Regions from separate parts of the Streptomyces sp. NPDC003456 genome, predicted to be linked through region 1. Evidence: riboswitches for the same ligand, from Rfam matches in the RefSeq annotation. Region 1 holds a riboswitch; the other holds the start of a gene.

The links. Region 1 has a riboswitch for cyclic di-AMP ahead of ACFYWG_RS04955 (peptidoglycan DD-metalloendopeptidase family protein). Riboswitches for the same ligand answer to the same signal wherever they lie in the genome.
Region 2: another riboswitch for cyclic di-AMP. It lies ahead of ACFYWG_RS27280 (M23 family metallopeptidase); the one in region 1 lies ahead of ACFYWG_RS04955 (peptidoglycan DD-metalloendopeptidase family protein).

Annotation. Positions count from the first base shown of each region.
Region 1 is NZ_JBIAOK010000001.1:1,191,435-1,198,327, forward strand. Features, by position in the region: gene ACFYWG_RS04940 (Glu/Leu/Phe/Val dehydrogenase dimerization domain-containing protein) at 1-1,129, shown strand, start outside; gene ACFYWG_RS04945 (TetR family transcriptional regulator C-terminal domain-containing protein) at 1,193-1,807, shown strand; gene ACFYWG_RS04950 (SGNH/GDSL hydrolase family protein) at 1,829-2,614, opposite strand; gene ACFYWG_RS04955 (peptidoglycan DD-metalloendopeptidase family protein) at 2,858-3,790, opposite strand; cyclic di-AMP (ydaO/yuaA leader) riboswitch at 3,795-3,951, opposite strand; gene ACFYWG_RS04960 (tyrosine-protein phosphatase) at 4,596-5,393, shown strand; gene ACFYWG_RS04965 (DUF6126 family protein) at 5,409-5,528, opposite strand; gene ACFYWG_RS04970 (helix-turn-helix domain-containing protein) at 5,525-6,172, opposite strand; gene ACFYWG_RS04975 (aspartate aminotransferase family protein) at 6,239-6,893, opposite strand, start outside.
Region 2 is NZ_JBIAOK010000006.1:633,865-640,757, forward strand. Features, by position in the region: gene ACFYWG_RS27270 (dihydrofolate reductase family protein) at 1-683, shown strand, start outside; tRNA gene ACFYWG_RS27275 (tRNA-Met) at 810-883, shown strand; cyclic di-AMP (ydaO/yuaA leader) riboswitch at 1,186-1,342, shown strand; gene ACFYWG_RS27280 (M23 family metallopeptidase) at 1,354-2,388, shown strand; gene ACFYWG_RS27285 (aldo/keto reductase) at 2,528-3,481, shown strand; gene ACFYWG_RS27290 (PrsW family intramembrane metalloprotease) at 3,504-4,841, opposite strand; gene trmB (tRNA (guanosine(46)-N7)-methyltransferase TrmB) at 4,899-5,753, opposite strand; gene lhgO (L-2-hydroxyglutarate oxidase) at 5,841-6,893, opposite strand, start outside.

The DNA.
Region 1 (6,893 bases):
GCAGGGGTTCCTGGTCGTCGACCGGCTGGTGCGCGGGGTGGCCAGCGGCGGCCTGCGGATGCGGCCCGGCTGCACGCTGGAGGAGGTGACGGGCCTGGCCCGCGGCATGACCCTGAAGGAGGCCCTGCACTACGACCCCGCCGGCCGCTACGTCCCGCTCGGCGGCGCCAAGGGCGGCATCGACTGCGACCCGCGCGACCCGGAGGCGTACCCGCTCCTGGTGCGCTACCTGCGGGCGATGCGCCCGTACATCGAGCGCTTCTGGACGACCGGGGAGGACCTCGGGCTCAGCCAGGACGTGGTGGACCGGGCCGCCGCCGAGGCCGGGCTGGTCTCCTCGATCCAGGCGGTGTACCCGCTGCTGGACGACGAGGCGCAGGCGCGGCGGCGGCTGGCGGACGCCTTCGCCGTCGAGGTGGACGGCATGGGGCTGGACGAACTCGTCGGCGGCTGCGGGGTCGCCGAGGCGGCCCTCACCGCCCTGGACCGGGCGAGAGTGCCGTACACGGGGACACGGGTGGCGCTCCAGGGGCTGGGCACCATGGGTGGGGCCACCGCCCGGTTCCTGTCCCGCGCGGGGCTCACGGTCGTGGCCGTCGCCGACCTCAAGGGCACGATCGCCAACCCGGCGGGGCTGGACGTCGAGGCGCTCCTCGCCGCCCGCGACGCCCACGGCACGGTCGACCGCGCGGCGCTGCGCCCCGGCGACCGCGAACTGCCCGGCGACGCCTGGCTGTCGGCGCGGGCGGAGGTGCTGGTGCCGGCGGCCGTGTCGTACGCCATCGACGCCGAGAACCAGGAGCGCGTCACCGCCCGCTGGATCGTGGAGGCGGCCAACATGCCCGTACGGGCGGAGGCCGAGCCGCCGCTGGCGGCGCGCGGGGTGACCGTGCTGCCGGACGTCGTGGTCAACTCGGGGACGAACGCCTGGTGGTGGTGGACGCTGTTCGGGGACGTCGGCCCCGACGCCGAGGAGGCGTTCGCGCACACGCGGCGCGCGATGCGGGCCCTGGTCGGGCGGATGCTGGCCCGCGCCGAGGCCGAGGGCATCACGCCCAGGGCCGCCGCCCACGCGCTCGCCGCGGACCGGCTGCCGGAGCTGGCGGACCGGTTCGGCTGGTACCGCTGAGGCTGCGCGACCCGGCCGGATCCGGGCGCCGGGGGCCGCTCGGGCCGTGGATAGGGTGAGGGCGTGACGAGAGTCCGGTTGAGTGTCGCCGAGCGGCGCGGGGAACTGCTGCGGGCCGCCATCGAGCAGATCGAGGCGCGGGGGGTGGCGGCGGTCAGGATCGCCGACGTGGCCTCGGCGCTCGGTGTGAGCAACGCGCTGGTGCTCTACCACTTCTCCTCGAAGGAGCAGTTGGTGGCCGCCGCGTTCCGGCACGCGGCCGAGGCCGACCTCGCGCACCTGCGCAGGCTGCTCGGCCGCCGGGCTCCGGCGCTGCGCCGGCTGCGGTCGGCCGTGCGGTGGTACGCGCCGACCGGCCAGGCCAAGGGCTGGCGCCTGTGGATCGAGGGCTGGGCGGCGGCGCTGCGCGAGCCGGCGCTGCGGGAGGTCACCGAGGACCTCGACCGGCAGTGGAAGGCCGCCCTGACCGAGGTCATGGCGGAGGGCGTGGCGGCGGGCGAGTTCCCCTGCCCGGACCCCCGCGCGGCGGCCTTCCGCCTCACCGCCCTCCTCGACGGCCTCGCCGTCCAGCTGACGTCCTACCCGGGAACGGTCTCCCGGACCCGCGCCCAGCAGTGGGCGGACGAGGCCCTCGCCCGCGAACTGGGGCTGGAACCGGCCGCGTCGCCCGCGGGGTAGCGGCCGGCCCCGGTCCGGGTCTCACGCCACGGGAGCGATCCGCAGCCGGATGTCGTCCGGGGACAGCGTCCCCTTGGCCGTCACATGGTCGCCCGAGGACTCCCCGCGCAGCCGGCGCCCGATCCACGGCACCAGGAACTCGCGCGCCCACTGCACGTTGTCGCGCCGTACGTCGAACGCCCCGCGCGGCGGCAGCGGCGGCCAGGCCTGCTCGGGGTCGGCCGGCACGTCCAGGCCCATCACCTGGCCCGCGCGCAGCGCCACCCGCGTGTGCCCCTCGGGGGACAGGTGCAGCCGGTCGGCGTCCCACGCCCGGCGGTCCTGCACGCTGCGCAGGGACCACAGGTCGAGCACCGGGCAGCCGTGGCGGTCGGCGATGGCCCGGACGTGTCCGTTGTAGGTGGCGATCTTGCCGCGCAGGTGCTTGAGCACGGGCACGCCCCGGGTGTCGAACCCGGTCGTCACCATCACCGTGCCGGCCGCGGCGGTGAGCTGCCGCAGCGCCCGCTCGAAACGCTCGGCCACCTCGTCCGGGTCGGTGCCGGGCCGGATGATGTCGTTGCCCCCGGCGCAGAAGGAGACGAGATCCGGGGCCAGTTCGACGGCCCGCGGCACCTGGTCCGCCACGATCTGGTCGAGGAGCTTGCCGCGCACGGCGAGGTTGGCGTACCGGAAGTCGCCCTCGGGCCGCAGGTCGGCGAGCAGGACGGCGAACCGGTCGGCCCAGCCGACGAACGCCCCGTCGGGACCGGGGTCGCCGACCCCCTCGGTGAAGCTGTCCCCCAGCGCCACGTACGACCCGATCACTGCTTTGCTGTCACTCTTCGAATCGTCTGCCACAGCCGTTCATGATTCACCCTCGAATGTGACCTACGCGACCGTAGGCAAGGCTTGACGGACGGTGAGAAAGGCCACTTACCAAGGGTTCGCCAACTCCGGAACACGCAGGCCCCCGCGGGCGTTGCGCCTGGAACTCGGAACACACCGAAGGCCGGACCCGGGGAACGGGGTCCGGCCTTCGACGGCGTGTCAGGCAGGTGGTGAGGCGGGTCAGCCGACGGAGACGCCGTGCGAGCGCAGGTAGGCGACCGGGTCCACGTCCGAGCCGTAGTCCGGCGTGGTGCGGATCTCGAAGTGCAGGTGCGGCCCGGTGACGTTGCCGGTGGCGCCCGACAGGCCTATCTGCTGCCCGGCGGTGACGGTCTGGCCGGCCGAGACGGACAGCTGCGACAGGTGGGCGTACTGGGCGTAGTTGCCGTCGCTGAGCTTGATGACGACCTGGTTGCCGTACGCGCCGCCCCAGCCGGCGGAGACGACCGTGCCCGCGCCGACGGCCTTGAGGGAGGTGCCGGTCGGGACGACGAAGTCGACACCGGTGTGGTAGCCGCTGGACCACATGCTGCCGGACATCCGGTAGGGCGTGCCGACGGTGGCGCCGTCCACCGGCGCGGCGAAGCCGGAGGCGTTGCTCTGGGCGGCGGGCTTGGCGGCTGCGGGCTTGGCGGCGGTGTCCGCCTTGGGGGCGGAGTCCGCGGACGACCGGGTGGACGACTTCTTCGCCGGCTTCTCGGCGGGGGCCTTCGGCGCGGGCTTCGCCGGGGCCTGACCCGCGGCGGCCTTCTTGCCGATCGAGAGCTTCAGGCCCGGGTGGATCAGCGACGGGTCGTCGCCGACGGCGTCGCGGTTGTCCGCGTAGAGCTTCTTCCAGCCACCGCTGACGTGCTGGTCGTCGGCGATCTTCGCGAGGTAGTCGCCGGCCTTCACGGTGTACGTGCGGGTGCCGGCGGCCTTGTCGGCGGTCTTCTTCTCCGCGGCCGGAGCGGACTGGACCGCCTTCTCCGGAGCCGTCTGCGGGGTGGCGGCGTGGGCGCCGGCGGCCCCCATGAGCGGCAGTGCGAGAGCGGCGCCACCGGTACCGGCGACGGCGATGGAACGGGTGAAACGCTGGGTCTTGGGACGGCGGTGCTTACCCTTCGCGGGCATGGCGAATTCCTCTCCGTCGCCTGCGAGGTGAGCTGTCGGGTGCGGGCTGGAGATGCCCGGCCGCGCCGAGGCGCGGCTTAACCCCAAGCCGTTCCGGGAACCGGAACAGGCGTGGTACCTGTGGGTCCCCCGCTCCTGCCGTGCGTCGGGTCAGTGTGTGCGGGCTCCGGGCGGCGGCAGGATTAGGCGTCCGTCCGGATCGGTGTGGAACGTAAGCGACCGGGACGCGAAGGGACAAGCTTGCGGTTGCGGGTGACGGTGTTTTTTGTGGGACGCCCGCGCATTCCCCGTCACCGAGCGTGGATTTCCGATCTTTCCCTTTCCTCAACACCCCTGCTGTTCGCCCGAATTACGTGCACATGGCGACAACGCATCGTCACGGATATGACGATGGTCACGCGACTCCTCCCCATCTCCTTTACGACCGGGGCACGTTATGGCGAAGCGGCCTAAGCGCCTCATTCGGACAGAACGGCCACTTCTCCTCAAGGTGGGCGACGCAGCAACAGGACGAAGCGGCGGGAAATTCGCCCGTTTCACGGCATTGGCACGCTTGCTCCTGCTTCAGTCCGCTCAAGAGCACGCCCCGATGACGCGGGCGGCCCCCACGCGCGCGGAGTGGATCCGGATGGCGCCCTGCCGGACGGCGAGCCGGTTCGAGCGGTCCGGTGGCGCCCGAGGCGCACACCCGCAGGACCTGGGACAGCGCCTGTGGACGACCTCGTTGCCCCAGGCAGGCATGTCGTATCGTCGAGTCGTGCCCGCCGGCGAGCCGCGGCGGCGGCACCGATGGGGAGGAGCCCTCGTGACGCAGCAGGTCCCGTCGACCGAGCCGGAGCTGACCGGAGTGCGCAACTTCCGCGATGTCGGCGGACTGCCGACCGTGGACGGCCGGCGGGTGCGCCAGGGCGTGCTGTTCCGCAGCGGCCACCTCGCCCACGCGACCGGCGAGGACGCCGCCTTCCTGACGGCCCTGGGCCTGCACACGATCTTCGACTTCCGCAACGCGGCCGACCAGAAGCTCGAAGGGCCGGACGTCACGCTGCCGGGCGTGCGCAACGTGAACCTGCCCCTGAGCGACCCGGCCGACGGCGCCGAGTTCTGGAGGATGGTCCGCGACGGCGACCTGGACCAGCTGCGCGCGATCCTCGCCGACGGCAAGGGCGCGGCCCGGATGATCGCCTCGTACCGGTCGATCATCAAGGACCGCACCGCCGAGCACTCGCGCGTGCTGCACGCCCTGGCCGAGGACAGCGTGCCCGCACTCATGCACTGCGCGGCGGGCAAGGACCGCGCGGGCCTGTCGGTGGCGGTGACGCTGCTGGCGGTGGGCGTCGAGCGGGAGGCGATCGTCGACGACTACCTGAAGTCGAACGCCAAGCACCGCCGCTACAAGGTCCACCGCAGCAGCTCGCACGCCTCGGCCTACTCCCCCGAGGTCATGGAGCTGCTCAGCCCCCTCTTCGACGCCCGCGCCGAGTACCTGACGGCCGCCTTCACGACCATCGAGGAGACCTGGGGCGGCGTCGACGCCTATCTGGAACAGGGCCTCGGGCTCACCCCGCGGACCCGGGAGCGGCTGCGCGAGCGGCTCCTGGACTGAGGCCCCGGACCGGGCCTACTTGGCCCCGACCTCGAACAGCAGGTAGATGAACGCGGCGAAGACGTGCCCGAGGATGAGGTAGACCAGCAGGCGCACCCACAGGGCCCGGGGGAACTTCTCCTCGAAGTCGCTCATGTCAGGTCTCCAGGGTTGGGGCCCAGGCACAGGGCGGCCGTCGGGCTCTGCAGCAGGGTGTGGACGAAGAGCAGATCGACGCCGTCGTGGTCCTCGGCGGCGATGCGGTGCGGGGTCAGCGAGTCGAAGTGGGCGCTGTCGCCGGGCCCCAGGCGGTGCACGGTGTCCGCGAGGCGCAGCCGCAGCCGGCCCCGCAGCACGTGCAGCCACTCCTCCCCGGGATGGACGCGCACGATGTCGCCCTGGGAGCCGTGGGGGACGTGGACGCGCAGCGCCTGCATCCCGCGGCCGGGCGCGCCGGCCTGCCAGTAGGTCCAGCCGCCCGCGGCGGTGGGTTCCATGTCGGCGGCGCGGATGACGGAGTCCCGTTCGGCGACCGTCTCGCCGAGCAGTTCGGAGACCGTCGTACCGTAGATGCGGGCGAGAGCCAGCAGCATCGGCAGCGAGGGCTGGCGCCGGCCGGTCTCCAGTCGGGACAGGTGCGCGGGCGACAGCCCGGCGGCACGCGCCGCGGCCTCCAGCGTCAGGGAGGCCTGCCGCCGCAGTGCCCGCAGCTGGGGCGCGACCACGGCCGGCAGGGCGTCGGGTGCCTGGTCGGCCGGCGAGCCGGCCCCGGGGGGCCGCTCGCTCTCGGAGGAGCTCATGCCTCCATTCAGCCGGACCTTTGCCTCTGCGGCAAATTTCTTGCCTCCCAGGCAAAAGCACCGGGTTCAGCGGTTGGCGACCGCCTGCTTGACGAGGGTCTTGCCGAAGTCCCACACCAGTCCGCCGTCGTGGGCGTCGTCCATCACGGCCGTGAACGCCTCGACGAACCGGTCCACCTCCCGCTCCCCGATGATCAGCGGCGGGATCAGCTTGATCACCTCCATGTGGTCGCCGGAGACCTGGGTGAGGATCCGGTGCTTCTGCAGCAGCGGCACCACGACCATCTGCGCGAACAGCCCCTTGCGCGCCGCCTGCAGCATCGTCCAGCGGCTGCGCAGCTTCAGCGACTTCGGACGGCCGAACTCGATGCCGATCATCAGCCCCCGGCCGCGCACCTCGGCGAGCATCTCGTACCGGTCCGTCAGCGCCGCGAGCCGGGAGCGCAGCCGCTCACCGGTGGCCCGGACGCCGGCGACGATCTGCTCGTTCTCCATCACCGACAGCACGGCCAGGCCGGCCGCCATCGCCTGGGCGTTGGAGCCGAAGCTCGCCGAGTGGACCAGCACCCGGTCCATGGACGAATAGACCTTCCTGAAGATCCAGTCCTTGCCGAGGGTGGCGCCGACGGGCACGTAGCCGCCGGACAGCGCCTTGGCCACGCACACCAGGTCCGGCTCCACGCCGTCCTCGTGCTGGTAGCCGTAGAAGTCGCCGGTGCGC
Region 2 (6,893 bases), on a different contig from region 1:
GGCTCATGGTCGAGGGCGGCGGCCTGATCCACACCCAGCTGCTCACCCAAGGGCTCGCCGACGAGCTCCAGCTGGTCCTCGCCCCGCTCTTCGTCGGCCACCCCGCCGCGCCCCGCCTGTTCGGCCCGGGCGGTTACCCCTCCGGCCGCCTGCGGCTGCTGGAGACCCGCCGGATCGAGGACGTCGTCCTCATGCGCTACGAGCCGACCGCCCCCGGCACCGGACCGCTCCCGGTCGCCGCCGACCACCACTGGCTGGCCGCCGCCTGCGAACTGGCACAGCGGTGCCCGCCCTCGGACACGGCGTTCAGCGTCGGGGCCGTCGTGGTCGCGGCGGACGGCACCGAGCTGGCCCGCGGCCACTCCCGCGAGGGCGGCGACCCGGTCCTGCACGCCGAGGAGGCGGCCCTGGCCAAGCTCGACCCGGCCGACCCGAGGCTCGCCGGTGCGACCGTCTACAGCAGCCTCGAACCCTGCGCCCGCCGCGCCTCGCGGCCGGCGCCCTGCGCCCGGCTGATCCTGGACGCGGGTGTGCGGCGGGTCGTCACGGCCTGGCGCGAGCCGGACACCTTCGTCGCCGGGGCCGACGGCAGCGGCGTCCTGGCCGCCGGGGGAGCGCGGGTCGTCGTCCTGCCCGAGTACGAGGAGCGGGCCAAGGCCCCGAACCGGCACCTGCTGAGCTGACAGCGGTCCCCGCCGCCCCGCCGTCCCGGCCGCCGCCGGGACCGTACCGGCGCGGGGCGGCGACGGCCTCGGGCCGGGGTGTGCGCGGAGGGTCCCGCGGATGGCGTACACTGGTGAACACAACGACGCGGGGTGGAGCAGCTCGGTAGCTCGCTGGGCTCATAACCCAGAGGTCGCAGGTTCAAATCCTGTCCCCGCTACTGAAGGCCGAGGGCCGGAATCCGACAAGGGTTCCGGCCCTCGGTGTATTTCCCCCTCCGGCCCCTGACCGGCCATCACGCACCGTGAGTGAACCGCCCCGCTGCGCATAACAACTGACACACCGTCAAGTCCCCTGTGTCGCCGGAGGGGCGGTCAACTCGCCCGATTCACCCCGGTCATGGCAGGTTGGTCCGCGCGAAAAAGGTTAATGATCAAGCTGAAGCGCTGGAATACGCACCGCGCCATCCATTAACGTTCGATAACGCAGCGCGGTCGTCCCAGCCGTCACAGAAGGCGGCTCCGTGCGCACGCGCCGAATCCCGCAAGGGAACCGGGGAACCACCACTTGGGGTGAATCGGGCGGATGCCGCCGTGGCAGCACGGCTGGTATACGCGCGTAGGAGACCTTCCTGCTCCGAACCCGTCAGCTAACCCGGTAGGCGAGAAGGAAGGAAAGGAGCACGCCCACGTGGCGTCCAACCGGCCTGCCCCCACGGCCCCGTTCGCGGCGGACCAGCGCGACCCCGAGACCTTCGGCTTCGGCCGTCAGCGCACCGACGAGGGCCCGTTCCAGGAGTGGAACCCCACCGCGGAGTCCGTTCGCCCCGTCCGTGGCCGGCACCGCGTCTCCAAGCAGCGCGGCGGAGGGCTCGCCCGCAGCTCCACCGTCCTCGGCGTCGGTGTCATAGCCGCCGTCGGCGCGGGTGGCATGGCCAGCGCCCAGACCGGCAAGCCGCCGGTGTCGATCTCCGTCCCGGACCTTCCCTCGGTGGGTTCCCTCCTTTCGGACGACGACACCCCCGAAGGTTCCGCCACTCCGCTCAGCAGCCTGGGCACCACGACCGTGGCCGAGACCGAGCAGGGCGCCGACGGCGCCGGTGAGGCTCTGCGCGCCCGGATCATGGCCCAGGTCGAGCACCAGCAGGACCAGATCGACACCAAGGCCGCCGAGGACGCCGCGGCCGCCGCCGAGAAGGCGGCCAAGGAGGCCGTCGCCAAGGCGGAGAAGGAAGCCGAGGCCAAGGCCGCCGAGGCGAAGAGGAAGGCGGAGGAGGAGGCCGAGAAGAAGGCCGAGGCCGAGCGCCTCGCCGCCCTCGCCAAGCAGTACACGCTGCCGACCTCCTCGTACACGATCACCTCCTCCTTCGGTCAGGCCGGCGCGTACTGGTCCTCCGGCTACCACACCGGCCTCGACTTCGCCGCCCCCACGGGCACGCCGATCAAGGCGGTCCACAGCGGCACCATCACCGAGGCGGGCTGGAACGGCTCGTACGGCTACAAGACCGTCCTCACCCTCGATGACGGCACCGAGATCTGGTACGCGCACCAGTCGTCCATCGGCGTGAGCGTCGGCCAGAAGGTCAGCACCGGCGACGTCATCGGCCGTGTCGGCGCCACCGGCAACGTCACCGGCGCCCACCTCCACCTCGAAGTCCACTCCGCCGGCTCCGCGAGCGGCATCGACCCCATGGCGTGGCTGCGGGGCAAGGGACTGAACCCGTAGACGCACCGCGCCCGCGAAGCACCGGCAGCCCTGACGACGACCCCCCGACGCCAGGGCTGCCGGTTCTTCCGGCGCCGGTTTGCCCGACCTTTGCGCCGCGGCCGGAATGGGCTGTTCCGCACGGTCGTTGACGCAGGGCATGACTGCCACGACGTCTCTGCGCAAGCTCGGCTCCTCCGACCTCGAGGTCTTCCCGCTCGCCCTCGGCGGCAACGTCTTCGGCTGGACCGCCGACGAGGACCAGTCCTTCGCCGTCCTCGACGCCTACACGGCGGCCGGCGGCAACTTCGTCGACACCGCCGACGTCTACTCGGCGTGGGCCGAGGGCAACCGGGGCGGCGAGTCCGAGAGCATCCTCGGCGCCTGGCTCCAGGCACGCGGCAACCGCTCCGAGGTGGTCGTCGCCACCAAGGCCGGCCAGCACCCCGACTTCCAGGGGCTGTCCGCCGCCACCATCAAGGCCGCGGCCGACGCCTCCCTGCGGCGGCTGCGCACCGACCACATCGACCTCTACTACACCCACTACGACCGGCCCGAGGTGCCCGTCGAGGAGATCATCGGCGCCCTCGACGACCTCGTGAAGGCCGGCAAGGTGCGGTACATCGCCGCCTCCAACATCTCCGCGGAGCGGCTGCGGGAGTCCCTGGAGTTCTCCGACCGCGAGGGCCTGGCCCGGTACGTGGCCCTCCAGCCCCACTACAACCTGGTCTCCCGCGACACCTACGAGGGCGAGCTGCAGGACCTCGCCCAGCGCAGCGGCCTGGCGGCCGTGCCGTACTACGCGCTCGCGTCCGGCTTCCTCACCGGCAAGTACCGGCCCGGCACGACCGTCGAGAGCGCGCGGGCCGGGGGCGCGGCCAGGCATCTGGAGACCGAGCAGGGACGCCGGGTGCTCGACGCGCTCGACGGGATCGCCGCGGCGCACGGGGTGCCGGTGGCGACGGTGGCCCTGGCCTGGCTGGCCTCCCGCCCGACCGTGGTCGCCCCGATCGCCTCCGCTCGGACGGTGGAGCAGCTGCCGGCGCTGGTCGGAGTGGGTGGGCTGACCCTGACGGACGAGGAGACCGCCCGGCTCGACGAGGCGTCGGCCTGACGGGAGCGGGGGGAGCGGCGGCTCAGGAGCGGTAGGGGTTGTACGCCGGGTACGGAGCCGGCCCGGGCACCTGCCCGTACGCACCGTGCACCCCGTGCGCCGGCCAGGGCGGGAACATCACCGGGGGCGGCGGGGACGTGACCCGGGCCGCGTGGACCAGGGCCGGGCGGGCCGCCTCCCGGCGCCGCCACAGCTCGCCGAGCAGCTCCCGCTCGCGCACCGTGAAGCCGGCGCCGGCCCGGCCGCGGCGTGCCCGGTGCCGCAGGAACGCGAGGGACGTCGCGTACGCCTCGTACCGGGCCACCTCCCGCGCCGCGTCCCGGCCCGCGTGGCGCCGGGCCCGGGCGCGGGCGATCCGCCGGGCCCGCATGGAGCCCAGCGCGTAGGGCTCCGCCGGGTCCAGCCAGCCGGCCACCGCGTAGGCGGGCAGCTCCTCCCGCACGGTCCGCAGCTCCCGCTGCCGGGTCCATATCACCAGCCACGTCAGCAGGCCGAAGATCGGCACCATGAACGCCGCGTACACGGCGAAGAAGCCGTACTCGCCCAGCGACGAGGAGCCGTTCCACAGCGCGTGCATGCCCATCGCCAGCAGCAGCCCGGCGAGCGGGAACACCACCCGGCGGACCCGGCCCGCGTCCCCGCGCAGGGCGGCGACACCGAAGCCGATGCCCGTGAGGACGGTGAACAGCGGGTGGGCGAACGGCGACATGACGATGCGCACGAAGAACGTCGCCGCCGTCACGGACGCGATGCCCGTGCCGCCGGTCAAGCGGTCCGTGCCGAAGGCGGTGCCCAGGTAGAGGATGTTCTCGGTGAACGCGAAGCCGGTCGCCGTGACGCCGGCGATGACGACGCCGTCGATGATCCCGGTGAAGTCGCGCCGCCGGAACAGGAAGACCAGCAGGACGGCGGCCGCCTTGGCGGACTCCTCGACCACCGGCGCTATCACCGTCGCGCCGAGCGTGTCCGCGCGGGACGGGTCCGCGGTCGCCGTCGCTATCCATCTGGTCGCGAAGCTGTTGGCGACGATCGCGATCAGCGCCGCCGCGCACGCGCCCCAGGCGAAGCAGAACAGCAGGTTGCGCCAGGGGCCGGGTTCCACCCGGTCCAGCCAGCGGAACGACGCGAGCAGCAGGGGGACCGGGAGGACGGCCAGGCCCAGTCCGACCAGGAACCCCTCCGTGCCGGTCTCCTCGCGCACCAGGGCGAGGATGACCAGGCCGGATATCGCGAGCAGCGTGCTCGGCGCGCCGTAGCGCACCCAGGGGCGCTGCCACCAGTGCGCGTGCCGCAGGGAACCGCCGACGGGGGCGCCGCCGGCGGGACCACGGGGATACGGATGCGGGGAACTGGTGGCCACGGCTTTGACCCTAACGACGGAGGGGCGCTGTCCGCAGGCGGGAACGTACGGGTGCGGTCAGGTGCCTGCGAGGGGCTGGGGCTGGTCCGCGTGTGGTACGCGCCGGAACAGGAGGTCGTTCACGACATGTCCCTTGTCCAGTCCCTGGCCCTCGAAACGGGTCAGCGGCCGGAAGTCGGGGCGCGGGGCGAATCCGCCGTCCGCCTGCGTGTTCGCGAAGTCGGGGTGGGCCGTGAGGACCTCGAGCATCTGCTCGGCGTACGGCTCCCAGTCGGTGGCGCAGTGCAGCAGCGCGCCGGGCCGCAGCCGGGTGGCGGCCAGGGACAGGAAGTCGGGCTGGATGAGGCGGCGCTTGTGGTGCCGCTTCTTGGGCCACGGGTCGGGGAAGTAGACGCGCAGGCCGTCCAGGGAGTCCGGGGCGAGCATCTCGCGCAGCAGGATGATCGCGTCGCCGTTGCCGACCCGGAGGTTGGACAGGCCGTGCTGGTCGGCGAGGTTGAGCAGGTTGCCCTGGCCGGGAGTGTGGACGTCGACGGCGAGGATGTTGGTGCCGGGGTTCGCGGCGGCCATCTGGGCGGTGGCCTCGCCCATGCCGAAGCCGATCTCCAGGACGACGGGACGGTCGTCGCCGAAGAGCTCGCGCAGGTCGAGGGCGCGGCCGTCGATGTCGAGGCCCCACGTGGGCCACAGCCGCTGCAGGGCGTCGGCCTGGCCGGCCGTCACCCGGCTGCGCCGGGGCTGGAAGCTCCGGATCCGCCGCTCGAAGTGCGACCCGGCGGGGTCCGGCTTCGGCCCGTCGGGGAAACGCGGCTCGCCCTTGGCCCGGGTGTGCCGGAGGGGGCCACCGGGTGTCTCGGCGGCCCCGGTGGTGCCGGGCTGCGGGCTTTCGGGGGTGTTCACGGAGTCAGACACAGTGGGACAGATTTTACGGGGTGGGTGCGGAGGGATCCGCCCCGCCGGGCGGGGCACCGGCCCGGCGCGGGGCCGGGCGTGTCCCCCTCAGAGTGCCCGCAGGGCGCGGCGGCCCACTTCCCTGCCGATGGGCAGGGACGCCGTCGCCGCCGGCGACGGGGCGTTCAGCACGTGGACCGTGCGCGGGCCCTCGCGGATCAGGAAGTCGTCGACCAGCGTGCCGTCCCGCAGGACGGCCTGTGCGCGGACGCCCGCCGCCGCCGGGACCAGGTCGTCCTCGGACACGGCGGGCAGCATCCTGCGCACCGCCCGGGTGAACGCGCTCCTGGACAGGGACCGCCGCAGCTCTCCCGCCCCGTATCGCCAGTGTCTGCGGGCGATGTGCCAGGAGCCGGGCCAGGCCAGGGTCGAGGCCAGCTCCCGCGGGCTCAGGGTGGTCCGGCGGTACCCCTCGCGGGCCAGGGCCGGGACGGCGTTGGGGCCGAGGTGGACCTCGCCGTCGATGCCGCGGGTGAGGTGCACGCCGAGGAAGGGGAACGCCGGGTCGGGGACGGGGTAGACCAGGCCGCGCACCAGCTCCGGCCGGGCCAGCTCGTAGTACTCGCCCCGGAACGGCACGATCCGCACCTCGGGGTCGTCCCCGCTCAGGCGCGCGATCTCGTCGCAGTGCAGTCCCGCGCAGTTCACCATCACGCGCCCGCGGACGATCTCGCCCGCCGCGGTGAGCACGGCGACCCCCCGCTCGGGGCGCCGGTCGACGCGGACGACCCGGGTGCCGTAGCGGATCTCCGCGCCGGAGGCGTGGGCCAGCCGGCGGGCGACCTCGACGTAGTCGCAGACGCCGGTGGTGCCGACGTGTATCGCGGCCAGGCCCCGGACCTCCGGCTCGTACGCGGCGATCTGGGAGGCGCCCAGCTCGCGCACCGGGATGCCGTTCTCCCGGCCGCGCTGCACGAGCGCGTGCAGGCGCGGCAGCTCCGCGCGGTCCGTCGCGACGATCAGCTTTCCGGTGACCGCGTGCGGGACGCCGTACTCGGCGCAGAACTTGACCATCTCGGCCGCCCCGCGCACCGCGTAGCGCGCCTTGAGCGAACCGGGGCGGTAGTAGATGCCGCTGTGGATCACGCCGCTGTTGCGGCC